Regions from separate parts of the Solibacillus sp. FSL W7-1472 genome, predicted to be linked through region 2. Evidence: a T-box and tRNA genes for the amino acid it is inferred to sense, from the RefSeq annotation. Region 2 holds a T-box; the other holds one or more tRNA genes.
What was found. The T-box of region 2 lies ahead of tyrS (tyrosine--tRNA ligase). A T-box ahead of a tRNA ligase gene usually reads a tRNA of that ligase, here a tRNA-Tyr.
Positions count from the first base shown of each region.

Region 1: it has a tRNA-Tyr gene. The T-box ahead of tyrS (tyrosine--tRNA ligase) is inferred to sense a tRNA for this amino acid. The anticodon was not compared.

Region 1 covers NZ_CP150208.1:3,774,466-3,782,662, forward strand. Annotated here, with positions in the region: gene glmM (phosphoglucosamine mutase) at 1-1,103, opposite strand, end outside; gene MKY07_RS18855 (CdaR family protein) at 1,187-2,203, opposite strand; gene cdaA (diadenylate cyclase CdaA) at 2,196-3,032, opposite strand; gene MKY07_RS18865 (zf-HC2 domain-containing protein) at 3,241-3,855, opposite strand; gene sigW (RNA polymerase sigma factor SigW) at 3,869-4,432, opposite strand; gene rocF (arginase) at 4,584-5,486, opposite strand; tRNA gene MKY07_RS18880 (tRNA-Lys) at 5,674-5,746, opposite strand; tRNA gene MKY07_RS18885 (tRNA-Gln) at 5,764-5,838, opposite strand; tRNA gene MKY07_RS18890 (tRNA-Tyr) at 5,852-5,935, opposite strand; tRNA gene MKY07_RS18895 (tRNA-Val) at 5,966-6,041, opposite strand; tRNA gene MKY07_RS18900 (tRNA-Glu) at 6,087-6,161, opposite strand; tRNA gene MKY07_RS18905 (tRNA-Asn) at 6,290-6,365, opposite strand; gene MKY07_RS18910 (alpha/beta fold hydrolase) at 6,526-7,818, opposite strand; gene MKY07_RS18915 (elongation factor G-binding protein) at 7,915-8,197, opposite strand, start outside.
Region 2 covers NZ_CP150208.1:2,822,587-2,830,783, reverse strand. Annotated here, with positions in the region: gene MKY07_RS14045 (transglycosylase domain-containing protein) at 1-2,217, opposite strand, end outside; T-box leader at 2,320-2,527, shown strand; gene tyrS (tyrosine--tRNA ligase) at 2,600-3,871, shown strand; gene MKY07_RS14035 (substrate-binding domain-containing protein) at 3,967-5,139, shown strand; gene MKY07_RS14030 (Yip1 family protein) at 5,237-5,848, shown strand; gene MKY07_RS14025 (YjcZ family sporulation protein) at 6,088-6,252, opposite strand; gene rpsD (30S ribosomal protein S4) at 6,423-7,025, opposite strand; gene MKY07_RS14015 (diguanylate cyclase) at 7,510-8,197, shown strand, end outside.

The sequences.
Region 1 (8,197 bases), 950 kb from region 2:
GTCATTTCCCCTGCAAGTTCAGAAAGCTTTTTGCCTGTTGCTTTCATAATATTCACTAACTGAATACCTGTAAGCAGACCGTCGCCTGTTGTATTGTAATCTAAAAACACGATGTGACCTGATTGCTCGCCACCTAAGTTATAATCATTTGCACGCATTTCTTCCACAACATAGCGGTCACCAACCGCTGTCTTTACACTTGTCATTTCGTTTTCTTCAAGCGCTTTGTAGAAGCCCATATTACTCATAACCGTCGAAACTATCGTGCCTTTGTTTAAACGACCTTTCGCTTGTAAATATTTCCCGATGATGAACATAATTTGGTCACCGTCAACAATCGTACCGTTTTCATCTACAGCGATTAAACGGTCTCCATCTCCATCAAATGCTAAACCAACATCCGCCCCGCGCTCCGTGACAAATGCCGCTAACTTTTCAGGATGTGTTGAACCGACACCTTCATTAATGTTCAGTCCATCCGGTGAAGCACCCATCGTTGAAATGTCTGCCTCTAAATCTGCGAATAAATGTGTTGCTAGAGAAGAAGTCGCACCATGCGCACAGTCTAACGCCACATGTAATCCTTCAAAATCTTCTTCTACTGTTTGTTTTAAGTATGAAATATATTTTTGTCCACCTTCAAAGTAGTCTGTTACTGCACCAATAGCAGCACCTACTGGACGTGGTAATGTATCTTCTTCTGCATCAAGAATACGTTCAATCTCTTCTTCTTGTGCATCTGTTAATTTAAAGCCGTCTGGACCGAAAAATTTAATGCCGTTATCTGCAACAGGATTGTGAGATGCCGAGATCATAACACCCGCTTCAGCATTCATGACACGTGTAAGATACGCAACACCCGGTGTACTAATTACACCTAAACGCATAACTTCTGCTCCAATTGAAAGAAGACCTGCAACAAGTGCACCTTCCAACATTTCCCCAGATATACGTGTATCGCGTCCAATTAACACTTTCGGGCGATCTTTAGCATCCTTCGTCAGCACATAGCCGCCAATACGGCCTAGTTTAAATGCCAACTCTGGTGTTAGTTCACTATTAGCGACACCTCGAACGCCATCTGTTCCGAAATATTTACCCATTTACTTTTTCTCTCCTTCAACGCTTGAAATACCATACGTTTTTAAATTTACCACATAAAGTGGATTGCTTGTTTTATTGATAGCTAGTTTCCATCTGTATCTTCAACATTTGTATCTGCATCTTTATCTGTTTCACTTTTATTATCCTGTTCACGAACTGGCTCTCCACTCACACTAGCACGTACCGTTAGTTTATCTTGAGATAACTTGGTAGCACCTGTTGGAAGCTCAATCTTTAAATCGTACGGACCGGATTTTTTTATTTTTGAAAGGTCGACATTAACAACCACTTCTTTTAATGTATCCACTACAGATTTAGAACCATATACCGTTATGTTAGATTTTTCTGGGGATAAACTGTCAATTTTAAGCCCCTCTACTGGTTCCCCAATTTCGTTGATCTTAATCGGGACTTCTCTACTATATTCATTAATTTCTACTTTTACATTGACCTTATCCGGATTAATGCTGACATCGAGCTTATTCAGATCACGGTCGAGTACCTTTACAGCCGCTTCCTGCTCAAATGACTTATTTACATCTTTCTCGCCTGAAACCGTCGCCTTTACATAACTTATGTTATCAATGACACTCTTCGCTCCTGTTACCGCTACTTTTGACGGTTCTGCTGTCATCTCGTTCAGTACAAAGTTCTCCGCTAAAAGGCGGCTATTCATTTCCGGCTCTACACGAAACTGTTCAGTAACCTTTTCCTCTATTGTTACATTAATTATTCTTGGCTCAATTGATACATCAAGTTTTTCGGAAAAGTTTTCTTGATGTATTGTAACGCTATGTTCACCAATTAACAATGAGTTTAAATCGACAAAGAGTTTGAAATCCTTTTCCAGCTTTGTTTTCATTACAATTTGTTTCGGTCCTGAAATTTTCACATCGACCGTTTCAGGGAGCCCTGTCACAAATAAATTATCAGAATCATAGTAAACTTCCAATGGCACATTTGTGATGACATCTGTTTCATTGGATGAGCTCGATTCCGTTTCACGTTTTTCTTCTGTTTGAATATACAGGAAAAGTGCAACCGCTAAAAACAAAGCGGTTAAACGGAGCATCCATGAGCTATCAAATACCTTATCCATTCTTTTTCCCTCCCCAAGTCCACTTAGATGCTAAGTTAGAATCTTGCTCAGGACCAAACCACAGTTTACGCAGTAATTCTTCAAATTCTTTAATAGTGAGATTACGGTGTAAATTACCGTTAGCTGTTATACTAATCGCACCTGTTTCTTCGGATACAACAATTGTAATTGCATCTGTTACTTCACTTAACCCAAGTGCAGCTCGGTGACGTGTACCAAGTTCTTTGGAAATAAATGCACTTTCCGACAATGGTAAATAACATGCCGAAGCGGCAATTTGGTTTTTCTGTATAATTACGGCCCCGTCATGAAGCGGTGTATTTGGGATGAAAATATTAATCATTAATTCAGAAGAAATTGCAGCATCCATCTTAATGCCTGTTTCTACATATTCATTTAAGCCTGTATCTTTTTCGATTGATATAAGTGCTCCAATTCGGCGCTTTGCCATATAACTTACGGATTTTTTCATCGCTTCGACTAAGCGTGTCTGTTCATCTTCCTGCTGGTTATTGGTGCGTTGGAAAATCTTCCCTCGCCCGATCTGCTCAAGGGCCCGGCGAATTTCCGGCTGGAATATTATAATAATGGCTAAGAAACCCCAATCAATTACTTCTTGCAGTAACCAATCAAGGGTGTCTAAACCGAAAACGTAGGTAGCAAATTTCGCTAACACAACAATTAATAACCCTTTTAATAATTGAACGGCTTTCGTTCCTTTAATGAGGGTCAATGCTTTATAAACTACGTACCATACAAGCAGTACGTCCAGTACTTTAAAAATCATATCTACAGCAGCAATGTCTGTAAATTGTTCAATTATTTGCATGTGGCATCCCCCACCTTTACTTGCTAATCCATATTGTTTTTAGTATAGCACAATTCTGTCAGGGATTAACTTTCCTAACAGAAAAAAGTCTACCCGAACGAGTAGACTTTTCTTTCTATACTAGAACGGCTTTTTTTTGAGAAAAGTTCCGATTTATTAAGAAAATATTATTTCTTATTATAATTGTCTTAGTGACAATTGTCCGATGTTACTTATCAAAGACAGCGATTGCTTTATTGAAGCCGTCTTTAATTTTGTACCAAAGCCATTCGAACATTTCATCGATTTCCTCTACTTGCCCTGTAACGACTGCCGTAGATGCCATGTAGTTGCCATTGATAACTGTAATATTGCCGTCCACTTCCCCTTCGACAATAATATCGCCATTTTTCACAACGATGTCACCTTTTACAACTTGACCGTCAGGCACTGTTACCGTTTGCCCCTCAACAACTAAATTAGGCTGTTTTGTCACAGAGAATTGATCATCATTAGGGAAGCTGCCTAACAATGTGGCACTCATACATAAAAAGAATACTGCTGCAGCTACAAGTACAGGATGCTGACGGAACCAACGTTTGATGCCGGCAGAACTTTTGCGTTTCGGTAAACGACTTATCACTTGATCCTCAAAGCGCGGAGGGGCAGTAATATGTGCTGCACTCTTGATAAACGCAACCGTGTCACTTAATTCATGCATATGTTGTTGGCAATCAGGGCATGTTTGTAAATGCTGCTTCAATAATTGTTCATGCTCACGACTAATATCACCATCTAAATATTCGTGCATATAATCCACGAATTCTGATGCACACGTTTTCATGCGTATCTTCCTCCTACAAATTGTTTAACTGCTTTCTTAATGCTTCACGGCCACGGTGAATCCGCGTTTTAACTGTTCCTAAAGGCATATCCAAAATTTCGCTAATTTCCTGAAGGGACAGTTCTTCTATATATTTTAAAACAATGACCGATCGATACTTGTCTGGGAGGCGGCTAATTTCATATTGTATGCGGTCCTGAAGCTCCATCTGCTCAACGGCCTCTTCCGGCAACTGCTCATCTGCAGCAATTTGGGAATACATATCCAGCCCTTCTGTCCCGGCTACCTCCGCATCTAAATAATAATCGGGCTTCTTTTTACGAATTCGGTCAATGCAAAGATTTGTTCCGATTCGGTAAAGCCATGTTGAAAATTTTCGATTTTGATCATACGAATGTAAATTAATATAGGCCCGTATGAATGCCTCCTGCGCGATATCTTCTGCTTCCTGTTTATTGCCAAGCATTCGATAGCACACTTGATACAGCTTGTGCTGGTAGAGGTTAACGATGTCGGCATATGCGTTTTGGTCACCTTTAAGCACTTGCTTTATTCTTTTATTAACTAACGCATCCATTTGTCTTTCCTCTCCACCTTTTCAGCTGTTCTATATATACGGATTGCTTATTAAAAGGTTTCACTTTCTATAAAAATATTTTCCCACCCATAAATATGTGCCCTTATTATAACAAACTTCATAACGACCAATCGAATTTTTTCGTAAATTATCATACTAAAGTTTCGCCAAATAAAGAGCCAATTAATGCAACCGCTACATCTGCTGTTTTATTTCTCTCATCTAATATAGGGTTCACTTCTACAAACTCTGCTGATGTCATTAATCCGGATTCCTGTATCATTTCCATCGCTAAATGACTTTCTCTGTAAGTGATCCCACCTGCTACCGGTGTCCCCACTCCAGGAGTATATAAAGGATCTAATGCATCTAAATCAAGTGATAAATGAAGGCCGTCTATTTGCAATTGCTTAAAGTATTTTAGTGTTTCTTCCATTACATACGTCATTCCAAGCCGATCAATTTCGTGCATTGTGTATATTTTAATGCCTCGTGTCTTAATAAGTTCCCGTTCACCCTCATCGATAGAACGCCCCCCAATTATAACAATGTTTTCGGCTTTAATTTTTGGTTCTGCATGTAAAATTGACGTTAGCCTTTGATGTCCTAGCCCAATACTTGTTGCTAGCGGCATTCCATGAATATTTCCCGATGGTGTCGTTTCCGGTGTATTTAAATCTGCATGAGCATCAAACCAGATCACGCCCTGATTCTTATATTTCATCGATAGGCCAGCCAATGTACCAATTGCAATACTATGGTCGCCTCCTAAAACAAGCGGTATGTAATCCTTTTTTACGACGTTAAATACTTTTTCGGCAAGCGCTGTATTGACCTTAATTACTTCTTCCAGATTAAGCAGCTTTTCATCTTTCTGTGCAGCTGCATCCCCTTCAATTACTTGAATATTCCCTTCATCCTCAACTTCATATCCAAGATTAGTCAAACGTTGCTGCAACCCCGCATACCTAATTGCACTCGGTCCCATATCCACCCCACGGCGCTGTTGCCCATAATCACATGGTACCCCTACGATTGAAATTTTCTTATTCATCATTTCTGCATCCCCTAACATGTCATGTAGTTTTTCTATTCTATTCTATTCTCCGCTCATCCTCCTATAGAAGTTTCGAGCAACTAAACGATTTTCCCTTTTTATACGCAAAAAATCCTTTACTTATAAATAAGTAAAGGATTGTTATTTGATATTTAAGTACACTTCTAAGTTTATAAAATAAAAGTGAGCCATGAAGGACTCGAACCTTCGACCCTCTGATTAAAAGTCAGATGCTCTACCAACTGAGCTAATGGCTCATAAAAAATAAAAAAAATGGCTGGGGTACCTGGATTCGAACCAGGGCATGACGGAATCAAAATCCGTTGCCTTACCGCTTGGCTATACCCCAAACATTTTATAGATGGTGGAGGGGGACGGATTCGAACCGCCGAACCCTAAGGAGCGGATTTACAGTCCGCCGCGTTTAGCCACTTCGCTACCCCTCCGACAAATGATGCAACACTGTTAAAATTGAATGGTGGAGGATGACGGGCTCGAACCGCCGACCCCCTGCTTGTAAGGCAGGTGCTCTCCCAGCTGAGCTAATCCTCCATACATAACAAGTGTTACTGCTTTATTTTTTTATGAAGCCTTAAATGGTGACCCGTACGGGATTCGAACCCGTGTTACCGCCGTGAAAGGGCGGTGTCTTAACCACTTGACCAACGGGCCGTTATAAGTTGTTCTCTTGAAGACAAGATTTATAATATCATCATTTTTTATATAGTGCAAGCCTTTTTTAAAAACTTTTTCGAAAAAGTTTTATTGCTTATTTTATAATAGTAAAAAGGCAAAAAAAATGGCTCCGAAGGCAGGACTCGAACCTGCGACCTGCCGGTTAACAGCCGGATGCTCTACCAACTGAGCTACTTCGGAACGCTACTATTATACAATGATGTACAAGCCATCTTTCGTACATTTATTATTATAGCAACGTTTAAAATTTATACAAGTAGTTTTTTGAAATAATTTGAACATTTTATTTTTTAGGCTTTTCTTCTATTATAAATACCTCATTATAATGAATTATTGTTTTCTAATACCGCTTTATAAACTCGACAATTTCATTGATTAAGCCATTTGCGAGTGGTAAATCGGGATTGGAATAGCTCGCAATATTTTGTTCTCGATCTCCTTCTATTTCTTTTAACACATGATTCATCTTACTGAAATAATGTATTATCGCTTGATCATTTGCTGCATATAAGTTTTCTGCATCTGTTTCGGTTACTTGAATATCTTTTCTTCCTTGAAGAATGATAACCGGAACATTAACATTGCTTATTTCTTGTTGTGGATCGTATTTAAGCCATGAAATCATATATGGTTGAACAGATGGCCTAAATAGTGATTGGAGCTGTTCAGATACTGTCTCTACCTTTTTACCAGCTTTTAATTGCTGCAATGCTTTTTCGGATTCCATTAATAAATTCGGAGGTAAGCTTCCTGACAATTGTTCCATTAAAACTTCATCAGCCGGTCTGCCAATCCCTGCAATCGAAATAAGTGATGCTATATCATTTTGTTGAGCGGCAACCGTCATTATTAAAGCACCTTCGCTATGACCTAGTAAATGAATTTCATTAAAGCGGTCATCGTTTTTAGCATAGTCTACAATTGCCAGAACATCTTCAACATACAGATCAAATGTTAAATCATCTTCCTTTTTAATAAGTGCCGTATTATCACCAATTCCACGTTTATCGAAACGAATAGAAGCAATCCCTTTCTCCGCTAAGCTCTCTGCAATCATTTTTAAACTATTATTCGCACCAGCCCCTATTGTGTTACCGTCTTTATTTGTAGGACCTGACCCTGCATGGATTATGACTAGCTCTCCCGTAGGTTTATCAGGCATCTGTAACGCTGCTTTAAGCTCTCCGCCGGCAACAGGAATCAGTAGCTCTTTATACGTAACAGGCCTTTCTGTATATGGCTTTAACGTAATAGGATAGGACTGTCCGTTTTGCGTAAACGTTCCTTCTATAGTTTCGTTTTTCAGAGTTCCTGCAATCTTTATTAAAGATCCAGCTATGTTAATAGTGATAACCGCATCCGAGCCATTATATTCAATTGATTCAAATGCGAATTCAGTGATTCCTTGAACTGGTACAGAAATATTTCCACTTGCCTCCTCCAAATTTAAAATTATTTCAAGAGGTGACTGAGGAATTTCAATCATCCCCTGCCAATTTCCTATTAATGCTTCATCCACCTGCACAACCTCCTGCTTCGTCTGTTCTTCCACTGTTGAGTTATCACCCGTACTTTCACTATTACAAGCTGACAACAGTAATACAATAGCTAAACTATAAGCAATGTTTCGCATGTCTTTCTCCTCCCCATTCTATCTTAATTTCCTTTACGGTTAGAATAGGAAAAAGTTTCAAAATAAAAAAGCCATCAATGAAGATGACTTTTATTTTTATATTAAATTACGGGCAACAAATTCCTGAAGTTTATCATAATCACTTACCCTTTGATTACATAGTTGTGAGTCGTTGCAAATGTAATTACTATAAGATGTATAATTGTCACCGTTCCCCTTTACCGTAGCTGTAAACAGATGAACTACACTATGCTGGTTACAAATCGAACAGACACCTTTAATTGGGTTATGAGCATCTACAACTCCACGCAATGCCGTATATTCGCCTTCCTTTTCCAGTACAATGTATTGGCGGTTTGTTCCTTTATCCAACCATGAT
Region 2 (8,197 bases):
GGCACATGAAGTAGAAGGTGCCAGACCTGAAATGCCGCAAAATGATCGTGTTACAACGCCTTCAGGTTTTTTGAAAGTTTCTTTCGTACCGACTAATTCCGGGTCAATGTCATAAAGCGTATTCAGGTAATTAGCCCATAACCGGTTTACACGCTGACTTGGATGCTGGTAACGGTTATTAAATGCATAAAGTGTGCGTGGCTGGTCATAACCTAACCAAACGCCAACAGAAATATTCGGATTGTATCCGACTAGCCAAACATCTTTATGGTCCTGTGTAGTCCCTGTCTTTGCGGCAAAGTCAGATGAGAATTTCAATTGGCTCTTCGCCAATGTTGCGGTACCACCTTGCTTCATAACACCTCGTAGCATATCAGTCATCATATAGGCAGTTTCCGGTGCAAATACATCAACTGGAGCAGCTTCATGTTCATAAACAATATTGCCATCCAGATCTTCAATGCGTTCAATCATGTAGGCATCGTTAAATTGTCCGTTATTTGCAAAGGTTGTATAGGCATTTGTATTTTCTTCGACAGTTGCCCCGTGAGTAATCCCGCCAATAGATGTAGAAAGATTGACATAATCTCCTTCAGTCAACTTTGAGAAGCCCATTTTTTCCAAATAGGTTGCTGGACGACGATCTAAAATTGAATCATACAAACGCAGTACTGCTAAGTTTTGTGATGATGCAACTGCTTGTCGTGCTGGAATAATTCCTAGTTCCTGTGTTGGAATATAGTTGACGGGTTCATAGTTGTCATAACTACGTTTAAATTTCACATCGACTACAGGGCTTCCTGCACCAATGACACCGTAATCAAGCGCTGGTGCATAGGCAAGTAACGGTTTCATCGTTGAACCGTTTGAACGGTAAGCTTGTGTCGCATGATTCAATTGTTCAATTTCATGGTCGCGCCCGCCAACAAAACTTAAAATACGGCCTGTTTTGTTTTCAATAACCATACTTCCTGTTTGTACGGGAACATCCACTTCGATTTCTTCGCCTGTTTCAGGATCTTTTCCTTTTTTCTTGTATGTTTGTCCGTATAAAGTGAATTCTTCCGTCACTTTTTTCATGGCATCATACATGTCTTTATTAATCGTTGAGTAAATACGGTAACCGCCTGAACGTATTGTACGGTCTGCCAGTATTGTATATTTTTCATTTAAGTTCTCTTCTTCTTTTAAACGGTCCGGGTCAATGCCGTCTTTTTCGGCAAGTATTTTTGCGAAAATTTCTTTTGAACGCAGCTCAAGCTCTGCTGTTAACCAAGGATATTTTTCTTCCGGACGGATTTCATATCCTTTGAAGTCTTTAGAAATATCATAGGCAATTGCTTCGTCATATTCTTTCTTCGTAATATAGCCTGCTTCCTGCATACGATAAAGAACCGTTTTCATACGGTCAATACCTGGCTGCATCCCTTCCGCACTTTTTTGCTCACCTTTATTTGTAAAAGGCGTATATGTGAAAGGTGCCTGTGGGATACCGGCAATATAAGCTGCCTGCGGTAGATTTAATTTAGATGCGGACACACCAAAAATACCCTGTGCAGCCGTTTCAATTCCGGCAATGTTACGACCTGAAGAATTTCGGCCATACGGGATGATATTTAAATAGGCTTCGAGTATTTCTTCTTTTGTCATAAAATGTTCCAAACGGTACGCAAGTAAAATTTCCTTCGCTTTACGTTCATAAGAAACTTCATTCGTTAATATTTGGTTTTTTATTAATTGCTGTGTTAGGGTAGAGCCACCTGTCTGTGTAGACGAGTTGGATACATCTTGCAGTAATCCACGTATTACCGCTTTCGGCACAATGCCGGTATGCTCACGGAAATATTCATCCTCTGTAGCAAGAACAGCATTAATTAAGGATGGGGATATATTAGCTAGCGATGTTTCACGTCGATCTAAATCAGTTCTGATCTTTCCTATGTAAATATCGTTCGCAAAATAAAGTTCACTTGTTTCTTCATAGCTGAAAATTTGTTCGCGCATCTCTTCTTTCGATCGCAAAGGTTCATCCTTTGTTAATGATGCGAAGTAACCTGCGCCTACACCTCCAACAAACAACAGTGTCGCAGCTATAAAAATAATAGCCAGTAAAGTTAAATTCCAGAATACACCGCCTCCAATTCTGACGAAGCGCATTCTTTCTGAAGAAGCAAGGATTTCGATTTTTTTATTTAATTTTTCGAGCCATTGTTTCACATCATCGACCTCCTAAAATCTTGTTTATTATAGCATATTTGATATATAAACGAATATAAATATTGACATCAACTATTTTCTAGGTAGAATAGAAAATATAAATTTCAGGCAACGAAGAGTTTGCAGTAATAAATGTGTTCCCTGCATAGAGAGCTAGCGGTTGGTGAAAGCTAGACATAGCGCATTTATGAATTACGTACTTGGAGCCTGAACGGATCGTCACGTTATAGACGCTTAAAGTGGAAGAAAGAGATTTAAATTTCTTCAAGCCGGGTGGTACCGCGTTAAATAAAAATTTGACGTCCCTGCATGCATTTGCGTGTAGGGACTTTTTTATTTCCTTACAAGTAAATGACACATCATGTAAAAGGAGAGAAAACAAATGACAAACGAATTACTGCAAGACTTGGAATGGCGCGGATTGTTATACCAGCAAACAGACGCGGAAGGTATGGAAAAGTTATTAAACGAAGAGAAGGTTTCCCTATATGTAGGTGTTGACCCGACAGCGGATTCGATGCATATCGGACATATCGTGCCATTGCTTACGTTACGCCGTTTCCAAAAAGCAGGTCATACACCGATTTTATTAGTTGGTGGAGCTACAGGTACAGTTGGGGATCCATCTGGCCGTTCAGAAGAGCGTCAATTACAGACGATGGACCAGATCGATAAAAATGTGCAGGGACTTAAAAAGCAAATGGAGCGCTTATTCGACTTTTCATCGGATGCTGCAAATGGTGCTGTTCTTGTAAACAATAATGACTGGGTAGGTCCAATGACATTAATCGATTTCCTTCGTGATTACGGGAAACTGATCAATGTAAACTACATCTTAAATAAAGATACAGTAGCGTCACGCCTGGATTCAGGTATTTCATTTACTGAATTTGCTTACACATTAATCCAAGGTATTGACTTCAATCATTTATACGATCATCACAATGTTCGAATTCAAGTAGGTGGTTCGGATCAGTGGGGCAATATTACAACAGGCTTGGAAATGATTCGTAAAACGCATGATGAAAATGCGAAAGCGTTCGGTATTACAATTCCTCTTGTAACAAAAGCGGACGGTACAAAATTCGGTAAAACAGCGGGCGGCGCTGTATGGCTCGATGCTGCGAAAACATCTCCATACGAGTTTTACCAGTTCTGGATCAATACTGCGGATGCAGATGTTGTGAAATACTTAAAAATCTTCACATTCTTGTCACGTGAAGAAATTGAAGGCCTTGCAGTAAGTGTTGAAGAAGAGCCGCATTTACGTAAAGCGCAAAAAGCATTGGCTGAAGAAATGACGCGTCTGATCCACGGTGAGGAAGGTCTGGAAGCCGCAGAGCGTATTACAAAAGCATTATTCTCCGGTGACTTAAAAGCATTGTCAGTAGAGGAAATGAAAGTAGCCTTCTCCGGTGTACCTTCTGTAGAAGTGGCGAAAGAAGACAAAAATATCGTGGAGTTAATCGTAGAAGCAGGAATTTCTTCATCAAAGCGTCAGGCACGTGAAGATGTTACGAACGGTGCAATTAGCGTGAACGGAGAAAAAATTACAGATCTGGAATATGTAATCGATGCGAAAGACCGTTTGGAAGACGCCTTTGCCATTATTCGTCGCGGCAAGAAAAAATACCATATGGTGAAATTTGCTTAATTAAATTAAACGTCTTGGGAAGTAGTTTTCCAGGACGTTTTTTTAAAAGGAATATTTCGTTTCATAAAGAACTATAGGCGGAGAGGGTTGGGAGTATGGAAAATAAATCTTATTTAGGGAAAATTGTCATTTCGATTTTTGTCTTACTGACGGTTTGCTTTTTCACTTTCATATTGCTATTTTTTGTAGCATTTAGCGGCAAGATTCATTATATACCGTTAGTAATTTCTGCTGCGGTCATTTTATATATTGGTTTTGTCCTTGTGATTTTTGATGTATTTTACAAAAACAGTAAGCGTATAAAAATCTTTTGGTCAATTGCCGGAATTGTTTTGGTCGTCACCTCGATACAACCAATTTATAAATGGTTCGATGGCAGGGTACCGACTGTTGACGCGGAAGTGAATATTTATCAATATGAGCCATTTACAGATCAGAATAAATTAGTGCAATTGGATAAGAAACCGAGTTTAAAAATAGAGGAACCTTTGCCGAAGATGGATGGTGCAACGGCTTTGTATCCATTGTATGCAGCCATTACAGAGCATCTTTATCCTGAAAGAGAATATAATCCTTACAAGAGTGAAGTGATGGTGAATCAGACGCACGAAGCCTATACGAACCTGATTTTTGGTAATACGGATATGATATTTGTAGCGGGCCCATCCGATTCACAAATTCACCAGGCAGAACAACAGGGGATTAAACTTCATTTGACGCCTATTGGAAAAGAAGCATTTGTCTTTTTCGTGAACAGTAAAAACAAAGTCGATCGTTTATCGCTCGAACAAATTAAGGGAATCTATGCAGGGGAAATTACAAACTGGTCTGAAGTTGGCGGACAAGACGATGCAATCCGTGCATTCCAAAGACCTGAGGACAGCGGATCACAAACAGCATTACAACGGCTTATGGGGGATAAACCGTTAATGGAAGCCCCAACGGAAGATGTAGCGACAGGAATGGGCGGAATTATCAATGAAGTGTCCCAATATAAAAATTATAAAAACGCAATCGGTTATACTTTCCGCTACTATTCAAATGAAATGGTAAAAAATAAAGAAATTAAACTTTTGGAAATCGATGGGGTTGCACCGACAAGAGAAACAATTCGCAACAATGCGTATCCAATTGCTTCCGAATTTTATATTGTGACAGCAGGCGAGCCAACAGGAAATGTTAAACAGGTGATTGATTGGGTGCTCTCGGATGAAGGGCAGGCATTAGTGGAAAAGGCGGGCTATGTATCTCTTAAATCTGCCGAATAGTAAAAGATTGGCATGCTACTAAAGAAGCAATAATTTTGTATCACCTTAAAAATATCAGTATAATAGATTGTATACATATTTTTAGGGGGATGTTATTTTGAGTGAGCAATTAACAGGTACAGTCGATGATCGACATGCGATATTAAGCATTGCTGTTAAACCCCGAGATACTATTCGTTATGTGTTAACAACTAAAAAGTTATCTTATTTCATTTTCGTTGGTATTATCGGAGTGTTTGCTAGTAATTTAGTCAGCTTTATCGGTAGTGAATTTACAGGACAATATACGCTGGGAGATATCGTTTATTCAACATTTCTTTTAAGTTTAATACTATATTTTCTTTCAACAGTTTTATCGGCAGGCGTATTGACACTATCAGCAAAAGCATTCGGTGGTAAAGGGAAGTTTAAAGAAATGTTTCGCATGATCAGTGTGACAATGATTCCTTATATTTGGATATTGCCGGTTCTTCTGTTCTGGATGCAATTCGCACCACAGTCATTTTTCTCTATTTCCTATATGGAGACATCACTAGGTGATTTGATTCTGCAATTTGTTTGTGGGACTCTGATTATTATTAGCAGTATTTGGACATATGTCATCACAGTTATTGGGATTTCGGAAGTGCACCGTATATCTAAGTGGAAAGCATTTTTTGCTTCGTTTATAGTAATTGCGGTACTAGGAGCAACTTACTTTTTGTTTTAAGCGTATTTAGTATGGATTGTTACGAGTTGAATAGAAAGGATGCTGCCGCTCTATAGCGTACAGCATCTTTTTTTATTGTTAGCGAAATGTAATGTTTGTGTCTGCATGTAAGGATGAAAAGTTAATGAAATTCAAAATAAAAAGGGTCACTGGGGGAAGTGACCCTAAGGGCGAGAAGCAGTAATAAGTAGTTGGATTTATTTCTGGCTAGCTAGAAGCCTTCTTTGGAATCGGAGTTATTAGTAAGCGAAAGTAGCACCGACAATAATTAAAAGAATGAATAGAACAACAATTAGAACGAATGTTAAGCTGTTACCGCCGCTGTTACCGCCACCACCACCACAGCCGTAACCACCGTAGTTATTATAGTTTTGATTTTGATATCCTTCATAACCGTAACCCATAATATTCACCCCCTTTCCTCGTTATCCTATTCAACGAAGAAGGGTTGATCGGGGCGATTGAACAATTTTAGAAAAAATTTTGCAGAAAATAAATCTCAATAAAAAAACCACCAAGCACCCGATAAACAGGGCTTGATGGTTTGATTCGAATATATCTGAAGTTCGAAAGATTAACGAGAGTAGAACTCTACGATGAATTGTTCGTTGATTTCAGAAGATAATTCAGAGCGCTCTGGTAAACGTACGAAAGTACCTACTTTAGAGTCTGCATCGAATGATAAATATTCTGGTACGAAGCTGTTTACTTCGATTGATTCAGCAACAACTGAAAGGTTAGCTGATTTCTCACGTAAAGAGATCGTTTGACCTGGTTTTACTGAGTAAGATGGGATGTCAACGCGGTTACCATCAACTAAGATGTGACCGTGGTTAACTAATTGACGAGCTGCACGACGAGTGCGAGCTAAACCTAAACGGTAAACTAGGTTGTCAAGGCGAGTTTCAAGTAAAATCATGAAGTTTTCACCGTGTACACCTTGTAATTTACCAGCACGTAGGTAAGTGTTTTTGAATTGACGTTCAGTCATACCATACATATGACGTAATTTTTGCTTTTCAGTTAATTGTAGACCGTACTCTGATTTTTTACCGCGAGAGTTCGGGCCGTGTTGACCTGGTGCGTAAGGGCGTTTTGCGATTTCTTTACCTGTGCCGCTTAATGAAATACCAAGACGACGAGATAGTTTCCAAGATGGACCTGTATAACGAGACATAATTGTGTCTCCTCCTTAAAATTGGTTTTTGTTGTAAAAGAAAAAACCAGTTGTACCCGACATTAAACGGTATTCTATTTTCATGTATCTTCGCCCATGCAGCCGAAAGGGTTACACAATACACCATTCTGTCTAAACAGAAGGAATAAAATACTACATTTAAGTTATACAACTACTGCATTCATTTTACACAAAGGCTATTGTATCTTTTTTTTATCTATCCGTCAACAAAGGTGTTTTACATTTTGAAGATAATATGTAGTAAAGAAAAATAAAAATAATTTATCGTTTTGTGGGTATTTAAGCACAAAAGCGGGTAGTAGATAAGAACGGGAAAATACTTTAATATTCAAAAAACAATTCAAATTGGGGTGTTTACTAGAAAAATATAACAAATTTAAATAGTCAATAAGACATAAAATGTGTATACTTGATGTTAAGTGAAAAGAACCGACATCGCAATAGTAAAAGAAAAGGTGATTTAATGGTGGAAAATCAACAAAAGATTGATCAATTTAAATCGGATATTTTAAGCCTTTGTATGAATAAGAAATTACAACGAAGTAAATTTTATGATTACTTTTTCCTATTAGAAGAAAGCCTAACTAAACACTTTAATATGGAACATTGTTTTTTATTTCATGTAAGCGAAAATAAATTGAAACCGATCGACAACTTAGAATTACTGAATGTTGATGTAGCATTAGATTTAATACAACCCTATTTTAATGGTAACAAAGTTGTGAAGTTACCCGGGTTTTTAAAAGAACAACCGTATTTTGAAAACCATACGGATGTTATGCCACTTATAATAAATGATAAAATAGAAGCTATTATTATATTTAAATATAATCCTCTTGAGGCACCTATACAAACAGTGCTGACTGAAGAAATAGTAGGGGCGATATCCGCTTCCTATAAATATTTAATCCAAAAATACGAAGTGTATTCGAATGAGCAAAAGTACCGTAAATTATATGGGATGACAGATCTTTTCCATTCAACGATGGACATTGATGTAATTTTGGAAAATGTGCTTATTACAATAGAAGAGAATTTTCCTGGACTTGAAGTAGAGCTGATCTTGTCAAATGACCAAGACCGTCAAACGAGAGTGAAAATAAAGCCCTTTGACTATTTATCGGAGCGGCCTGCAACAATCGAGTCTTTTG